One region of the Rhizobium sp. R86522 genome, then DNA from elsewhere that is predicted to be linked to it. Evidence: riboswitches for the same ligand, from Rfam matches in the RefSeq annotation. Region 1 holds a riboswitch; each other region holds the start of a gene.
What was found. A riboswitch is a leader RNA that binds a small molecule or an ion and turns the genes downstream of it on or off. The one in region 1 is predicted to bind cobalamin.
Positions count from the first base shown of each region.

Region 1 (5,760 bases):
TTAGCGAAGCCAGACTGAACTCAGGATTAACATCGTGTTCATACTTCGCGTTCCGCGCGCAACGGTCCAGCGACCGTTCTCGCGCACAAGTGCCCGTCAACGGAGGAAAAGGCCAATTGTTCCCGAACGGCTCAGTAGTAGGGCGACAGGCAGGTCCGGCGCGGCCCGTGATACGGCTGGAAGCTGTTGCTGCGCCAGTGATAGGAGCGGTAGCGTTCGGCGCACCAGCTGTAGTGCTTCGGGTTGATGCCCGCAGAATACTGCACGACGTGACGGCGCGGCACCGGCCGATCGACAATCACGCCGGCTCGCATGGAGCGCGGCGAGATCCAGAGACCATTGTGATAGACATAGCCCGGGCGATGCAGCCGTTGGCGATGACCATGGCCACGGTAGACTTGATGCCGCGAGTAGACGGTCACGCGCTCGTAATGACGGTAGCTGGTATGGCTTTGATAGATGCGGACTTCGATGCCGCCGGCGCGGACTTCGGTCCCCGATCCCATGAACCCGGCCAAAGCCAGGCATGCGACGGCGAAAGCAGAGACAAGCTTCATGCGTGATCCCCCCTTGACCCGGAGACACCCGTCGACCAGCCGGCCCTCATGGCCGAGGCCAAGTCCGATCACATGCAGCGATCGTGAGCCTCCATCAGCAGATGCTAACCCCTTGGGGAATGCGCTGCAAGTGGTTGAGGGGTAGCGAGATCCCGCAGAAAAGCGGAAGGGCGAGCCCCATCCGGACCCGCCCTATCTTCAAGGTCAATTGGTGGCTTGGCCAGCACCTAGGCTTCGATCTCGATGTCGCCCTTCGGCCGCGAACAGCAGGCGAGGATGTAACCTTCATCGATCTCGTCATCGAGAATACCGCCATTGTGGTCCATCTCGACTTCGCCCGAGAGTTTCATGACCTTGCAGGTGCCGCAAAGGCCGGATTCGCAGGCCGCCCCGATGCGGACACCGGCAGCACGGGCCGCCTGGAGGACCGTATGGCCGGGAGCGCAGAGGCCGTCCTTGCCGGACATGGCAAAGGTCACCTTGGTGGCCTGTTCGCCATCGCCATGGTCGGCGACGACCACCAGGGGCTCCGCCTTCACCGGCTGGAAGGCTTCCTCGTGATACTGTTTCATGTCGAAGCCTGCGCCTTCGAGCGCCTCGCGTACGGTCGCCATGAAGGGCGCTGGGCCGCAGCAAAAGACAGTGCGCTCCAGGAAGTCAGGCGCCAGAAGGGCGATCTTTGCCTTATCGATGCGACCCTTCAGGCCCGACCAGAGCTGGCCGCGGCCGAGCTGCTCGATGATGAAGCCGAGCTGGAAGTTCGGCATGTCGCGGGCCTTGGCCTCCAGCTCCCAGCGGAAGATGATGTCATCAGGCGAGCGCGCGCAGTTGAGGAAAGTGATGTCGCTGTCTGGCGCGCGGTCGCTGAGGTCGCGCGTCATCGACATCATCGGCGTCACACCGGAGCCGGCGGAAACGAAAAGGTATTTCTTGCCAGGGTGCTTGGCATAGGAGAAGTCGCCGAGCGGGCCGAAGGCCTTAAGCGCCATGCCGGGCTTCAGGTTGTCGAACATCCAGCGGGTGCCAATCGAGTCCTTCTGCGCCTTGACCGTCACGGCGACCGTATAGGGCCGCGAGGGGCTGGAGGAGAGCGTGTAGGTGCGCATCACCGGCTCTGGCCCGACGGGGATCTCGAGCGTGACGAACTGGCCGGGCAGATAACGGAACCAGAGGCCCGGCTTGTTCGGCTTGAAGGTGAAGGTCATCACGTCGGCGGCCTCAGGCGTGACGGCGACGCATTCCAAGAGATGCTCCCGGTCGGACCAGGGGCGCATCTCGTCGACATGGCGATACTGGGTGACGGCGATGTTCATGATCACGCCACCGCAGACAGGCGAGCCTTGTCGCCCTGCAGGCGGCCCGTCATGAAGTTGGAATACCACTCGACGAACTGCATGACGCCACCTTCGTGATCGACGGAATAGGGACCGGGCTCATAGGCCGGGGAACGTATGCCAAACGCGTTTTCCTCGACGATCGAGCGGTCCTGGTCGTTGGTCATGTTCCAGACATGGGTCAGCTCTTCCAAGTCGTAATCAACGCCTTCGACCGCGTCCTTGTTGACCAGCCAGGTGGTGGTGACGGCCGTCTCTTCGGCCGAAAGCGGCAGGACGCGGAAGGAGATCGCGTGGTCCCCGAGGATGTGGTTCCAGGTCGTCGGATAGTGGAAAAGCAGCATGGTGCCGATATGGCTGATCGGCACGTCTGCGGAGAGCGGCTTCTTCACGGCACGCTTGCCAGACATGGTGTAGCTCTCGGCATCCTCGATTAGCGGCATGCGGGCCGTGCGGAACTGGCCCGACGGGTCCATGCTGAAGGCGGACGGCAGGCCGGCGGCTTCGCAGCGCGCCCAGTGCTCGGAGATGAAGGGATCGTCACCCGCACCCTGGACGCCGGTTGCGGTCGGGGCTTCCGGATAGGTGCGGCAGAGCTCCGGATGGTTGCCGGCGCAGTGGTAGCATTCCCGGTTGTTTTCCCAGACGAGCTTCCAGTTACCCTTCTCGATGATCGTGTTCTTGTGGGCGACCTTGGCCTCCCAGAGGCGATGCGGACGCAGATAGGGTTCCAGCGAGGCGCGCATTGGCGCGAAATCGGGGGCTTCGTTGGCGAGGCAGACGAAGATGTAGCCGCCGACGCTTTCGCAATGGACGGTCTTCAGGCCGAATTCGGCCTTGTCGAAAGTCTCACCCATCTGGCGAGCGAAGACGAGCGATCCGTCGAGGTCATAGGTCCAGTTGTGATAGGGGCAGACGAGCTTCGCCGCGGCGCCCTTGTCCTTGGTGCAGACGCGGTGGCCGCGATGGCGACAGGTGTTGTGGAAGGCGCGGATGACCTGATCCTTGCCGCGGACGATGACGACAGGGTAATCGCCGATCTGGGCGGTGAAATAGTTGCCGGCGCGTGGGATCTCGCAGTCATGGCCGATGAACAGCCAATCGCGATACCAGATCTGCTCCATGTCGAGCTTGAAATAGTCCTGGTCGATGTAAAATGGCTGTTCGAGCGAGAAACCCTCGCGGCGGTTCTTCAGCTGGCGCAGCACGTTGGCCTGCAGATCCATGTCGTCCTCGTGTTTCAAAAACTCGGGGGAGATGAGAGCGCAGCCTGCCGTCGCCCTGGGAAGGCGGTGTGCATGGCTATCTCTGGTCGCCCTCCGCAACCTCAAATGTCCGTCTGCCAAGGCTGGTTTCCGGGCTCAGGAGTGGTCCATTTGCGGACCGCGTCGGCGCCTTCCCAGGGTTACCCCCAGTGGCCTTCTGCCAAAACGCATTCTCCACCACCGTTGCGGGGGCAGCGCCGGATTTTGACCGGCTTCCCGATTTCCTACCCTCCCTAGCAGGGCAGCACCTCGAGCTTGCCTGCATCTAATCACAGGCCGCGGGCCTCCGCTGCATTGCAGAACGACACGGCCCAAATCGTTTGCGACATCCCACAGACGACGACTAAGGGTGGCAAGGTCGGGAATTTCCCATTGTTTTCCGGGAGGTGCGGCGGCGGCGTTTCTCTGGCCGCTGAAATCATGGCGCAAACGGGCGATTTAAGGCAGTTGCATGGAACTGCACTGCGGCAAGCCTCGCGAAACCTCGCTGATGTAGAATACCATCAAATCATGATTAACCATGCTGCGTTAAGCTCAAGCAATCAGTCCGGGTACCGTCAGAGCGTCAAGATGCAGAAACTCAGATACTACGCGGCTCCCAAAGCGGAAACGCAAACGCCGCCCTCGTCAAAGGCAGTCCATACCGAGTTCCTGAGAACCGGTCGGATCTCGCGCAGCCGCGAGGACTGGCTGCCGGACGAGCGCCGGTATCTTTCCTATGAGGAAGTTGCGGCGCGGACCGGGCGGCGGCTGGAGCGGGCGGCCGAGACGACGCATGAGCGCATCAACGGCTTTCACCGTTCGATCAAGTTCCCCAAAGTCATCTTCCACCGCACACTGAACAACAGCCCACATCTGGGCTACTGTCACGTGACGGCGGCGCGCACGAATTTCGCGCAGTATGCCGATGTCAAATGGGCCTTCTACATCGCCAATTTCTTTGCCGAACTCGGTGGGGAAGAGGTGTTCTTCGAGCAGATCAAGCAGAATTACGGACGGATGTATTTCGCCGTGGCGATCAAGCCGGAGGCGGAGGCCAAGGCGATGACCATCGACCGTTCGTTCCGCAACAACGGACTTTTATTCCAGACAGTGGATCCGAAAGAGGCGCTGCGGAACGTACTGATGCTCGGCGCACGAGACGCCGAGCTCAGGAAGATCATCGCAAAACTTTGAAAGTGGACTTCGACGCTCAGGCGCCGAAACCACCCACCGGCTTCTTCTTGTAGAGCAGCCAATCCTTCGACACATAGTCGCTTGCACCGTAGATCGTCACGGTGTCGCCGCCGGCTGCCTTGGAGGTGGCGAGCGCCTTTTCGGCGAAGTTGGTGAAGTCGAAGGCGTTCGGGGCCTGCTCGGAGAAGCAGATGCCGAAGGACATGCCTAGCTGGCCCATGCGGGCACCGGTCGACGAGCCAACGAAATTGGTGGCCTTGAGCTTGGCGCGAACGAGATCGACCACGCGGCTGATCTCTTCCTGGTCCGAAGTGTAAAGCAGCAGTCCGAAGCGGCCGGCATCGAAGCGGCAGGCGAGATCGCCACCGCCGGAGACGGCTTCCAGCACCTTGGCGACCTGCATCAGGAAACGCTCGGCAACGGCCGGGCCCATCTGCTCCTGGATGCGCGCATAGTCGTCGATTTCGCCGATGGCGACACCGCAGAGTACCGGCATTTCCGGGTTCACATAGATCTTCGCGACCGCCTTGTTGAAGGCACGGCGGCTGGCAAGGCGGGTGACCGGATCAACGAATTTCGCGGCTTCGGCCTCTTCGGCCTCGCGCTGCAGGTCGGCAAGGGCTGCGGTCTTGTCGACCACGGCGCGCACGACATTGCTGTTCTGGTGAGCGCGCTTTTCGGTCGCGGCCTTCAGCATCTTGATCGACTGGCCGAGCGGCGTACCTTCGAGATCGGCTTCGGTCAGGATGGTCTTGGAAGCATGGCCGATGACGCGGCCGTAGTCGGTGAGCGAAATCTTCTCTTCGTTCAGCAGACTGATGAAATTGCTCATCTCGGCGCGAACCTGACCATTTTGGCGGCTCAGCAGCCCGTCTTCATGGTGGTGCGGCAGGAATTTGCGGCCGAGTTCGTCGAGGGCCTCTTGGGTCTTGATCTTGCCCAGCGCAATGAACTCGCGAACAAGTTCCGGATTGCTGCCGGAATAGGCCTCGTAAACCAGTTCGTAATTGCGCGGCAGACCGTCGATGCCCATCTGATGCATGGCGGTCGCGACGCGTAGCGCAATGCTGGCGGCCGGATTCTTGACTTGCTGCATCTGTCCACTTCCCCGAATGAGGCTTTCCCGTCTCTTAGTCCAGACCATAGGCGAACAGTTCTTTCTTTCAGTTACGCCGGTAGTTAAAATTCGAACGATTTGGGCTCCCCTTTAAAAATTAGGGTAGAAACTACCCCTGGCTCGGCCGAAAAGAGGTTTGCCGCCTCCTTCCGCACGCGATAAGGACGGTCGAAGGCAGACTGGAAGGCTCTCGAAAATGGCGCGGATCATCCCGATCGCTACCGACAAGGACAAGGCGGAGGCCATTGCGGCGGCGACCGAGGTGCTGCTGCGCCACCTTCCCGTGGCGATCCCCACCGAGACCGTCTACG
Region 1 covers NZ_JAXHBX010000001.1:2,680,969-2,686,728, forward strand. Annotated here, with positions in the region: gene SJY08_RS13125 (BA14K family protein) at 132-557, opposite strand; gene SJY08_RS13130 (2Fe-2S iron-sulfur cluster-binding protein) at 785-1,870, opposite strand; gene SJY08_RS13135 (aromatic ring-hydroxylating dioxygenase subunit alpha) at 1,873-3,117, opposite strand; cobalamin riboswitch at 3,220-3,423, opposite strand; gene SJY08_RS13140 (DUF6656 family protein) at 3,727-4,332, shown strand; gene SJY08_RS13145 (GGDEF domain-containing protein) at 4,349-5,428, opposite strand; gene SJY08_RS13150 (L-threonylcarbamoyladenylate synthase) at 5,646-5,760, shown strand, end outside.

Region 2 (5,760 bases), 910 kb from region 1:
GATGCCGATCATGAGCTTGCCGAAGCGCATCAGCGGCAGCGCAAAGGCACCTTCCAGGTGAAAGGGATCGGCCTCCGGGGCACCCCAGCGCGCGGTTACGCGCTCCTGAACTTCTTTGGGAAGATCATCGAACAACTTTATGTAATCGCTGATGGAAAGACGTTCGCGAATGACCCGTCCGTCGTTCGCAGCATTCGTAGGGCCTGCCATCAGGGTCTGCATCAGCGCGTCACCATCGGCGGGTAGATCGGCAATGTCATAACCCGCGTCGCGCATGGCGCGCATGACCTCGATCGTGCCGGCTGGCGTATCCAGTCCGACGCCATTGCCGAGACGTCCGTCGCGGTTCGGGTAATTGGCCATAACAAGCGCCACGTGGCGGTCGGCGGGATCAGTTGCCCGGAGCTTCGCCCAGTTCGCCGCCAGTTCGGCGACGAAACGCATGCGGCCGGCATCCGGCTCGTGGCTGACCAGATTTACCTCGACCCGCTCGTCAAAGCGCGCCTTGGACTTGAAGGAGACGGCGCGGGTCAGCACCCGGCCATCGACTTCCGGCAAAGCGACGCTCATCGCCAGATCGCGGGCGCTCAAGCCCTGGCTCGAACTCTCCCAGGTGGTGCGGGGCGAGGATGAGAGGATTGCCTGTAGGACCACGGCACCTGTTTCGTCCAACACCGTCGACGGCTTTTCCGCGCCAGGCGTCGAGACGGCGAAACCGGTGGTGTTGATGACAACAGATGGCGGGAATCGGTCGAAGATGGCGCGGAGCGTATCGACCGAGACCTGATCCTTGAGGCTCGAGACGAAGACCGGTAGCGGGATCAGTCCCTCAGCCTTCAAGGCTTCGACCATGGCTTCGACGGGTGCCGTTTCGCCGCTCTGTACGAGGGCGCGATAGAAGCAGAGGGGGGCGACATTGCCTCCCCCTGCAGCCAAGGAGAGTGTCAGGGTGAGGGGCTGGTCTTGCGCAGAGGTTCGCCCCTCATCCGCCCTGCGGGCACCTTCTCCCCGTGAACGGGGAGAAGGAGGCATGCCGCCGGCCGCAACGCTGCTCTCCCCCCTTGTAGGGGAGATGGCCGGCAGGTCAGAGGGGCGCGCCAGGAACGCGAGCCTCTCCCATTCCTCGACCCCAATCACGCCCCTGCCCGGCCACCAGATGCCAGCTTTCAGCAGTGGACGCGCCGGTTCCGGACGTTCGTCCCCACCCAGCATAGCCTCAGCATAGGAGACGAAGGCCGAGGCATTGCCCGCCCCGCCTTCGGTGAGATAGGTCCAGAGCGCTTGCCGGTCGTCATCAACGCAAGCCTGGAACGGTGCTAGCCCCTCGTCCGGCTTGTCATCGCCAGGCAACACAACGATTGCCGTACCGCTGCGGCGGGCTGAGGCATGTAGCGCTTCCAGCGCATAGTGGAAGTAGCTAGCCCCACCCAGAGCCCGCACCACGATCAGCCGCGCATGCCGCGCCGTGCGCTCGATATAGGTATCGACCGACATCGGATGCTTCAGCGTCATCAGGCTGGCAAGCCGCCAGCGAACCACCTGTTCGCCCCTCGCCTCGACAGCTGCGGCTATTGCCGCAAGCTCCGTGTCCGCCGCAGAGAGAAACAGTACATCCCCCGGCGTCTGGCCGAGATCGATCGCCTCGTCGCCGTCGCTGATCGATCCCTTTTGGGCAAGGAGCAGATGCATGGATCAGCCAGCCGCTGCCTGGACGTCCTCGACCACGGCACCGAAATCCCATTCATGCAGGCCGATGACGACGATACGCGTCTCGCGCTTTTCGGCGCTTGTCCAGGGACGGTCGAAATAGGTTTCGATGCGGGTGCCGACGGCCTGGATGACAAGGCGCATCGGCTTGCCCGGCACGTCGATGAAGCCCTTCAAACGCAGGATGTCATGCTTCTCGATAACAGGCTTCAGGCGGTCTATGAAATCGGAAGCGTCCTTGATCGCGCCGAGCTTCAGGACGAAGCTTTCGAACTCGTCGTGATCGTGGTGATGGTCGTGGTCTTCGCCCGAGGCATGCAGCGCCTCGTGCTCCATCTCGTGATGCGACTTGCGGTTTTCGATGTCGTCTTCTGTGCTTGCACCGATGCCGAGCAGGACGAGCGAGGGCACTTCGCCGTTCTTCGCCTCGATCATCGAAGGCTTACGGCTGGTGCGGCCCGTGACTTCCGCGCGCACGGCAGCGATACCGGCAGCGTCCAGGAGGTCGGCCTTGTTGAGGACGATGAGGTCGGCGCAGGTCAGCTGATCCTCGAAGAGTTCTTCGATCGGGCTTTCGTGATCGAGATTGTCGTCCTCGGCGCGCTGGGCGGCGACCGCGTCATGGTCGTCGGCAAAACGGCCAGCGGCGACGGCGGCACTATCGACCACGGTCACGACGCCATCGACGGTCACACGCGTGCGGATATCCGGCCAGTTGAAGGCAGCGACCAGCGGCTGCGGCAGCGCCAGACCCGAGGTCTCGATGACGATATGGTCAGGCTTCACGTCGCGCTCAAGCAGCTTCAGCATGGTCGGTACGAAGTCGTCGGCGACCGTGCAGCAGATGCAGCCATTGGTGAGTTCGATGATGTCATCTTCGGTGCAATTGTCGGCGCCGCAGCCCTTCAAGACATCACCGTCGACGCCGAGGTCGCCGAATTCGTTGATGATCAGCGCGATCTTCTTGCCGCCGGCATTCATCAGCATGTTACGGATGATGGTGGTCTTGCCTGCCCCCAAAAAGCCGGTGATGACGGTGGCGGGGATCTTTTGCTGCAACATGGTTCAACCCTTCATTTTCAACGGCAAACCCGCCGCGATAAAATAGACTTCAGCCGCCTCGGCGGCGATGGCTTGGTGGAGACGGCCGGCATGGTCGCGGAAGGCGCGGGCCATCTTGTTTTCGGGCACGATGCCGAGGCCGACTTCATTGGAGACGAAGATGACGGTGGCGTGGAGTTCTCCGAGGATTGCAGCGAGTTCGGCGCCATCCGCGTCGACGTCACGGCCTTCTTCCATCATCAGATTGGTGACCCAGAGCGTCAGGCAGTCGACGAGGATCACCCGCTCGGGCTTGTCGAGCGTCTTCAGTGCACCGACGAGATCCAGCGGCTCCTCATGCGTCGTCCAGCCGTCATCGGCACGGTCGGCCTTGTGGGTCTCGATGCGGGCGCGCATCTCGTCGTCCCAGGCGCGGCCCGTGGCCAGATAAACGCGATCTAGGCCGGTGTTGCGCGCCGTTGTTTCGGCGAAACGCGACTTGCCCGAGCGCGCACCGCCGAGAACGAGGATGGATGGGGAATTGGATGCGGTCATGGTGCGCCATGACCTTCGACCGCGCGCAGACGGCCAGCGGTGCATGCCTTCAGCATGCACAAGAAAACAATCGATGCCGCGTCCGCGCATGCGGACCGGCACCGGCGGGGCGCAAAGGACCCGCGGATGCAGAACGTCGCCACGACAACCTCCGTGCTGGCAACGGGGAGACCTCCCCAGTGTGGGCACCATGCCCGTGGATGGCAGGTCTCCTGGCTCGCAGGTCGTGATCCTCGAAAGGACCGTCGGGTTCTCCTCGCCTTCCCAGGGTTTGCGGCAACACGAAAGAGCGGACGATTCGTAGAAAAAGAGGCGTCCTGCCCCGGCTGATCGCGTTGCCACCCCAGTGGCTTTTCCGTCCTGCCGTTCTGGCGAGCCGGTCGCACCCTGCGACCCGTCACTCGTTCAACGACAAAGCGGATGGAGAACCCTCGCTGCAATACAGTCGCGGGGTCGGCTGCGTTCGGCGTGCCCGGTTGGGGTCCACGCCTTCGCATTCCCTTTTGCTCTCCGGACAACATCTCTGCCGTTCGGAAACCATCCATCATGAGGATTAGGCCGAGGTCGAAGCCGAGTCAATCACAGCTGCGGCGCAGAGCTGCGTCATTGCGCCCGAGGGCCGATCAAGGGCTCGTGGAGCAGTCCGGCGTGACGGCGGGGTCGCAATCCGGCCGCAGGCGAATGGCACCCACGGCTCCCTGTTCGACCGGCGTGCCCTGGCCGATGTCGGCAGCGCGACGCGCAGGCTGGGCCGGGGCTGCGGGCCGAGGTGTCTGCACGTCGGCGACCGGCGGCGCGGCCATTTCGCGCGGTGGCGGAGGAACAGCCGTCTCCGGCACAGCCATAACGGACGAGTTTTGCGGCGCCGCCTGCCGCACCACCGGGGCGGCGCGTGGCGATTCCACCCGAGCATTCGGCACGATCACCGGCGGTGGCTCCGAAGCGAGCCGCGTTGATATGGTTCGCGGCTGCTGGGCCTTGCGGACACGCGGCGTGGTCAGCGAGAAGGCAAAGCGGATGCGGGCCGCGAGTTCTTCGGCAAGCGCCTGACGGGCCCAGCGCGGGTCGTCGGTCGGGCCGTTCACCCTGAAGCTTCCCTTGGCGACCGGCTCGCCGGTTTCGACCGAAACAGCAGTCACGGTAAAGTCAGCCTGAGCGAGGCGGCGACGGGCGCCCTCCCCAAATCCAAGGCGATCGATTTTGACCAGAAGCACGACGCGCTCGGCACCCGCGGGCGGGCGCGTCGCCGCAATCGCGGCAGAGACGCGGCGATCGACGCTTTCAATGAGGTCGAGCGGGATGCGTGCATCGGCCATGACCGTCACGTTGCGGACGTAGTAAACCAACGGACGGTCAATGCTGCGCCCGAAAAAGACGGAGCAGGAAGCGAGCAGCAGGGCGAAGCCCATGGCGACGGCGATGCGAAGGCTGCGAGCGAACATAAGGACCCCGGACAGGTGATTCTGAACCTGCCCGAGAATTCGCCATTTATGGTTAGTGTAGAGTTAACTTGCTGCCTGAAGGACCGCGAAGAGTGACGCTGCCGATGCGAACTCGCCGTAACGGGCCTCACGACGCGCTTCGGCCTCGGCATCGGAACCCCAATGCTCGATCGTCCAGTCCTCGTCGAGATGGGCAAGCGACCAGACATCGTCCAGATCGAAGGCACCCTCGGCAAAGGCAAGTGTCAGCACAGCCGAACCCGTCAGCGTCGTCACCACGTTGAGGCAGGAGATCTGGAAGGGATCGCGGTAGCGCTCCAGCGCCCGAGCGTAGGCGCCGATTGCCTCCTGTGGCTGTTCCTGATGCATCACGCCTTCGACAAGGATGAAGCGCGCGCCGTGCGCAGTCGATATCCAAGCAAGCAAAGGATCCCAGCGAGCCGACTGACGGTCGATCAGTTCCTTCGGTCCGTCAGCGCGGTAGCAGAGCAGATCGGTGCCGGCGAAACGGACGATCTCGTGGAACACGTCGTCCAGGCTGTTCGAAACGGCATCGATGGCGGTATTCGCGAGTTTGGTGATCGGCATGGTCGCCGGGTCGATGAACTCGCCCTGCCCGGCCCATTCGGCAACCACGAGTTCTGCGGCCTCACGGTTCGGCAGCGTCAGCAGGTTCTTCGCCGGCGTCTTCACGGACTTTCCATCCAGCGTAATGGAGAAGCCGTCATCGCGGGCCTCGGTGCCGACGGCCTCGTAGAAGCGCTTCGGCAGCGGCCGCTTCATCTGGATCTGCGCCCGGCGCACCGGATCCTCATGGCTCGGCTCCGGAATGAAGGTGCCGAAAATGTCCTGGCTGAGTTCGTCGCGCATCAAGAGCTCCTAGTGGATATAGGCCAGAAGGTCGGCCGCACGCTCGACCACGGCATCGGCACCAGCCTTCCAGAGATCGTCGGCCTTGGCATAACCCCAGGCGACACCGATCGCGGTCGCCCCAGCGGCCTTCGCCATCTGCATA
Region 2 covers NZ_JAXHBX010000001.1:1,775,491-1,781,250, forward strand. Annotated here, with positions in the region: gene cobN (cobaltochelatase subunit CobN) at 1-1,689, opposite strand, end outside; gene cobW (cobalamin biosynthesis protein CobW) at 1,693-2,769, opposite strand; gene cobU (bifunctional adenosylcobinamide kinase/adenosylcobinamide-phosphate guanylyltransferase) at 2,773-3,303, opposite strand; cobalamin riboswitch at 3,488-3,860, opposite strand; gene SJY08_RS08485 (hypothetical protein) at 3,927-4,745, opposite strand; gene SJY08_RS08490 (ATP12 family chaperone protein) at 4,809-5,615, opposite strand; gene SJY08_RS08495 (HAD-IA family hydrolase) at 5,625-5,760, opposite strand, start outside.
Region 2: it holds a riboswitch for cobalamin, as region 1 does, so the genes downstream of both, cobU (bifunctional adenosylcobinamide kinase/adenosylcobinamide-phosphate guanylyltransferase) here and SJY08_RS13135 (aromatic ring-hydroxylating dioxygenase subunit alpha) in region 1, are expected to answer to the same signal.

Region 3 (5,760 bases), 1.4 Mb from region 1:
GCTGATACCGCCGATGGCGGACCGGGCGTCATTGTCGGCTTTCCGCGTCAGGGTGAGAAGGGACGGCACAACTCCGTCGCTATCCTCGATGGCGGCAAGATCCTCGCCTTCCGCGACAAGATCGATCTTCCGAACTATGGCGAATTCGACGAGAAGCGGGTGTTTACCGAAGGCGAGATGCCGGGACCGGTCAATTTCCGCGGTGTCCGCATCGGCGTGCCGATCTGCGAAGAGATCTGGAACGATCTCGGCGTCTGCGAGACGCTGGCCGAGACGGGCGCCGAAATCCTGCTCGTGCCGAACGGCTCGCCCTATTATCGTGGCAAGGTGGATATCCGTCATCAGGTGGCGCTCCGCCAGGTGATCGAGACCGGCCTGCCGCTGATCTTCGCCAATCAGCTGGGCGGGCAGGACGAACTGGTCTTCGACGGCGCGAGCTTCGCCTTCAACGGTGACAAGTCGCTCGCCTTCCAGATGAGCCAGTTCGAGGAGACGCTGTCTGTCACGACCTGGAAGCGGACCGCGGATGGCTGGCGTTGCGATCAGGGGCCGATGTCGCGCATTCCGGAAAAGGAAGAGGCCGACTACCGCGCCTGCGTGCTCGGCTTTCGCGATTATGTTAACAAGAACGGCTTCAAGAGCGTCGTGCTCGGGCTTTCGGGTGGCATCGATTCCGCCATCTGTGCGGCGATCGCCGTGGATGCGCTCGGCGAGGAGCGGGTGCGCACGATCATGCTGCCTTACCGCTATACCTCGCAGGAGAGCTTCTCCGATGCCGAGGCCTGCGCCAAGGCGCTGGGCTGCCACTATGACATCGTGCCGATCCAGGAACCGGTCGAAGGTTTCCTCTCGTCACTTTCCGACATGTTCGAGGGGACCGAGAGCGGCATTACCGAAGAGAACCTGCAGAGCCGGACGCGCGGTACGATCCTGATGGCGATCTCCAACAAGTTCGGCTCGATGGTGGTGACGACCGGCAACAAGTCCGAGATGTCGGTGGGTTATGCCACGCTCTACGGCGACATGAATGGCGGCTTCAATCCGATCAAGGACCTCTACAAGATGCAGGTCTATGCGCTCTCGGCCTGGCGCAACGAAAACGTGCCGCCCGGTGCGCTTGGTCCGTCCGGCGAGGTGATCCCTGCCAATATCCTGTCGAAGGCGCCGTCTGCGGAACTGCGCCCGAACCAGACCGACCAGGACTCCCTGCCGCCCTATCCGGTGCTTGACGACATTCTCGAATGCCTCGTCGAAAAAGAGATGGGTGTCGATGAGATCGTCGCGCGCGGCCATGACATTGCGACCGTTCACCGGGTCGAGCATCTGCTCTATCTCGCCGAATACAAGCGTCGCCAGTCGGCGCCGGGCGTGAAGATCACAAAGAAGAACTTCGGACGTGATCGCCGCTATCCGATCACGAACCGGTTCCGGGATCGCTGAGCGTGTCGATAGAGGATATCGATGCCTTGGCTGCTTTGCCTGATTTCACGGCGGAGGAGCGCAGCTATATCTTTGCTGTCGGAGCGCATGACAATCAGGATAGCGGGCTGTACCGGACGCTCTCGGGCGCCGCCTATTTCCTGCCCTCGATCGCGATTGGCTGCTACGGCCTGTGGGACGGGAGCTACAAGATGCTCGGCATCGGGTTCCTCACGCTGAACGTCAGCCTGATCTGGGGTTTCTACACCGAATGGCGCAGTGCTCATGTTGAGCAGACGGGCCGGGCGATCTTCGCCAAACTGCGCCAGGCGATGGAAAATCGCTCGACCGCAGACTGACTTTTCCAAGGAGACCATGATGCGCAGTTCGGTCGAGATCTACGATATGACGACCCGTGAATGCGAGGTCGTCTGGCAGACGGATGACCTCGTCGAGGCGCCCAACTGGTCGCGCGATGGCGAGTTTCTGGTCATCAACGGCGATGGTCTTCTTTATGCGTTGCCGCTCGACGAAGACGATCCCGAACCGGAGCTGATCGACACGGGTTTTGCCGTGCGGCTCAACAACGATCATGGGATCTCGCCCGATGGCGCCTCGATCGCGTTTTCCGATCATACGCTTTTCGGCAAGTCCTGCATCTATCTGCTGGGTGATGGTGACGACGAGCCGCGCCAAGTCACCGACAAAATGCCGTCCTACTGGCACGGCTGGTCGCCGGACGGTAAGGAGCTTGCCTATTGCGGCGAGCGCAACGGCGCCTTCGATATCTATACCATCTCGACCAAGGGCGGGGCCGAGCGGCGGCTGACGAACGGCGAAGGGCACAATGATGGCCCTGATTACACGCCTGATGGACAGTGGATCTATTTCAACTCCAGCCGTACCGGCACCATGCAGATCTGGCGCATGCGCAGCGATGGCAGCGACCTGCAGCAGCTGACCTCAGACGGTTATGGTGACTGGTTCCCGCATCCCTCTCCGGATGGGAAGAAGATACTCTTCCTCTCCTACGATGCCGATGTCGAAGGTCATCCGCGCGACAAGCAGGTGCGACTTCGGCTGATGGACGCCGATGGCGGCAATGTCGAAACACTCATCGAGTTCTTCGGCGGTCAGGGCTCGATCAATGTGCCGAACTGGGCGCCGGACGGATCGGCTTTCGCCTTTGTCCGCTACTTCCCGGTCGAGGCTTGAGCCTGTCGCATTCCACTCTGTCCTGCGGCTGGTTCTTGCGGTATTGATCCGACGTCAGGTGCTTGCCGTTAGGTGAGAGAATCGGGAAGCCGGCGAAAATCCGGCACGTGCCCAACGCTGTGAGGCGGACATGATGCGCGAGGGGAAACCCGGCCACTGGAGCAATCCGGGAAGGCGCGCATCCTGGATGATGCCCAGTCAGAAGACCGGCCTGGCGAGATAGACCTTTCCCGCGTGGACGGCGGGTGGTTGCGCATTGTGGGGATTACGATGCACGACAGACCGAACGAGTTCCTCGTCCGGACGGCGCCCTTCGCCGACCAGGACAAACAGGCCGTCTACCGAGCCATTCACACGCGACGCGACGTCCGCGACCAGTTTCGCTCTGATCCGCTGCCGGATGATCTGGTGCGGCGATTGCTCGAAGCGGCGCATGCCGCCCCCTCCGTGGGCTTCATGCAGCCCTGGAGTTTCCTGCTGATCCGCTCTGCTCGAAAGCGCGAGGCCATCTGGCAGGCGTTTCTGCGGGCGAACGAGGAGGCGGAGGCCATGTTTCCGGTTGAGCAGCGGGACGTCTATCGATCCCTGAAACTGGAAGGCATCCGCAAGGCGCCGCTCAATATCTGCGTCACCTGTGATCCCGATCGTGCGGGACCCGTCGTGCTCGGACGCACCCATGATGTCAGGATGGACGCCTTCTCGACTGTCTGCGCCATCCAGAATCTCTGGCTCGCAGCACGTGCGGAAGGGGTCGGGCTTGGATGGGTCAGCATCTTCCACGAGGCCGAGGTGAAGGCGCTCCTTGGGATCCCGGAGCGGATCCAGATCATCGGTTATCTTTGCCTTGGCTATGTCGACGAACTCTATGCGACGCCGGAGCTCGAGGTGAAGGGATGGCGCAAGCGATTGCCGCTCGACGATTTGATCTTCGAGGAAAGCTGGGGGCAGATCGCGGAGCGGCCGATCACTCCTGCAGCGGCTGTGGACCTGACGTCGCCGGGTTCCTGAGGTCGATCGTGCCCTTGTCGGAGGGGAGGAAGGCCGGGCCGACGCGGCGTACGTTGAGGCTGGCCTCATCCAGCACGCGCTCCGTGGCAGGCACCGTCGCTGACGCAGCCTCCCGTTTTCCCGGTGCAACTTCGATGAAGGACGACTGGTAGTCCGGTACGGCCGGACGCGGCGTCATGCGCTGGTAGTATTGCTGCAGGTTGCAGGCGCAGGCGGGTTCCGCGTCGCTGCGTCGGTTGCGGTAGAGGAAGGCATTGGGCAGATCGCGATAGGGGCGGCCGCTGACTGCCGAGATCATGTCCACGGTCTCGCTGCGCTCCGGCGCGTGGAAAAACAGCTCCGTTTCCGTGCCCGGACACATCTGCTGGCATTGCGCCGCATCGCGGCCGAAGTTCATTGCCGAGGTCTGTGACGAGATCGGGAAGAAACCGCCATCGCAGGTGCGCACACACAGCGTGCGGACATTGCCGCTGGGCATCATGCTCATCGGCGGGGGCGGCGCTGAGTAGGCGGCTTCGGCTGCCCGGTCCGGACGGTAGGGTTCCGCCAGCGTGTCGAGGTAAGGGATACGCTCTGCTTCTTCCGGATAAGCCGCTTGATCCGGCCCACAACCATTCGCCTCAAGTGCTGTGACGAGGGCGGCGCGCGCATCTTCTACGCGGCTTTCGCGCAGATCCGAAAGCCTTGCTGCCAGGATGTCGCGATTGGCCTCCATGCGGGAGATTGCCGATGCCAGATCGCTGCAGTCATTGCCGCCATCGGGACGGATCTGGACGATGGACGAGGTCAGGCAGCGCAGCCGCCGCTGATCCTGGCGGGCCTTGCGAAGTTCGAGGTTCTGCTGGGCTATGGCGCTGGCATAGCTGTTAATTTCAGGCGACTGTCCGCCCTGTTCGACCAGAACCAGCCTATCGCGCAGCCGCTCGCAGAGCGCCGAGGCCTCAGCCTCGTTCGGCAGCGCGCTGCCGAGGGCGATCAGCAAAGCAATGGAACTGACTATCCTGCTCGGCACATCCGGATCCCAGTTGTCGTTTGCAGGGCGGAGGACGACCCTAGTGACATCAGGATAGCCGAGTGCCGGCCAAATGAAAATGACGGATGACGTGGCGGAGGCGCGAGCGGCCATCCGCCACGTCTCGCGTCAGGCGGCCTGCGCTGCCGTCAGGGTCATCGGCGCTTCGAGCACGCTGCCGTCGATTGCTGCCACCGCCTTCATTCGATCGAGCAGATCCTGCGACACCTCCCAGGAGACTGCGACCGCCTGGACCACACCAATCCGCTGAGGTTCACCGATCCGAATGCCCGGGCAGCCCATACGTTTGAACATGCGTTCCAGGAAAACATCGGTGACGGTAACGATATGGCTGAGACCGGATGCAAGGCCCAGCTCGCCCACCCCGCACATCAATTCGGCCGCCGCGATCGTCACCTGGTTGCTTGCCCGGTCTTGAGAAATCTCCGGATCGATGCAGAAGCGGCTCGATTCCCAGACTGCTGCGCTGCGGATCTGCGGTCCATCACCGAGGAGGACGGGAAAGGTGTCGTCGAGCATGTTGGGGCCGAGCGTCGGCAGCAGGCGCAATGACCCGCGCAGTTTTCCCTCGTCGCCATAGGAGAGGACATAGAGAGGATTGGCGCGATCATAGTCGTCGATTTCCCAGGCGTCGCGCACCTGGACGTCCCAACCCAACAGGTCATGGAAGACCCGCTTTCTCAACCTGTGCATGGCGTCGATATCGGCGGGAAACTGATTGCGACGGGTGCCGTTGATGATCCTGATCATGCTTTGCTCCTTCTTGCAGAACGGAACAGGCAGCATGCGTTTCCAAGGAAAATTCTAAAACTGGCGGTGGCGCCAGCTTTCGGAAATGCAATCTATGATATCGTGAAGGGATTTCTCCTTGTCATGGGGATTCTGGCTCGACGAGCCGCGGGATCAGGCCGCGCCAGACTGCTTCCGCGACGGCCTGGGCATTGTTGACGACGTCGAGCTTCTGCCGCGCATTGGCCATGAAATGCCGGATGGTTCGTTCGGAGATGCCGAGGATGACGGCTGTTTCCCAATAGCTCTTGCCGGCTGCGATCCATGCCAGTGTTTCGCGTTCTCGGCGGGTGAGA
Region 3 covers NZ_JAXHBX010000001.1:1,320,926-1,326,685, forward strand. Annotated here, with positions in the region: gene SJY08_RS06275 (NAD+ synthase) at 1-1,440, shown strand, start outside; gene SJY08_RS06280 (hypothetical protein) at 1,467-1,778, shown strand; gene SJY08_RS06285 (hypothetical protein) at 1,798-2,634, shown strand; cobalamin riboswitch at 2,674-2,864, shown strand; gene bluB (5,6-dimethylbenzimidazole synthase) at 2,905-3,642, shown strand; gene SJY08_RS06295 (DUF2865 domain-containing protein) at 3,599-4,768, opposite strand; gene SJY08_RS06300 (acyl-homoserine-lactone synthase) at 4,784-5,425, opposite strand; gene SJY08_RS06305 (LuxR C-terminal-related transcriptional regulator) at 5,547-5,760, opposite strand, start outside.
Region 3: it holds a riboswitch for cobalamin, as region 1 does, so the genes downstream of both, bluB (5,6-dimethylbenzimidazole synthase) here and SJY08_RS13135 (aromatic ring-hydroxylating dioxygenase subunit alpha) in region 1, are expected to answer to the same signal.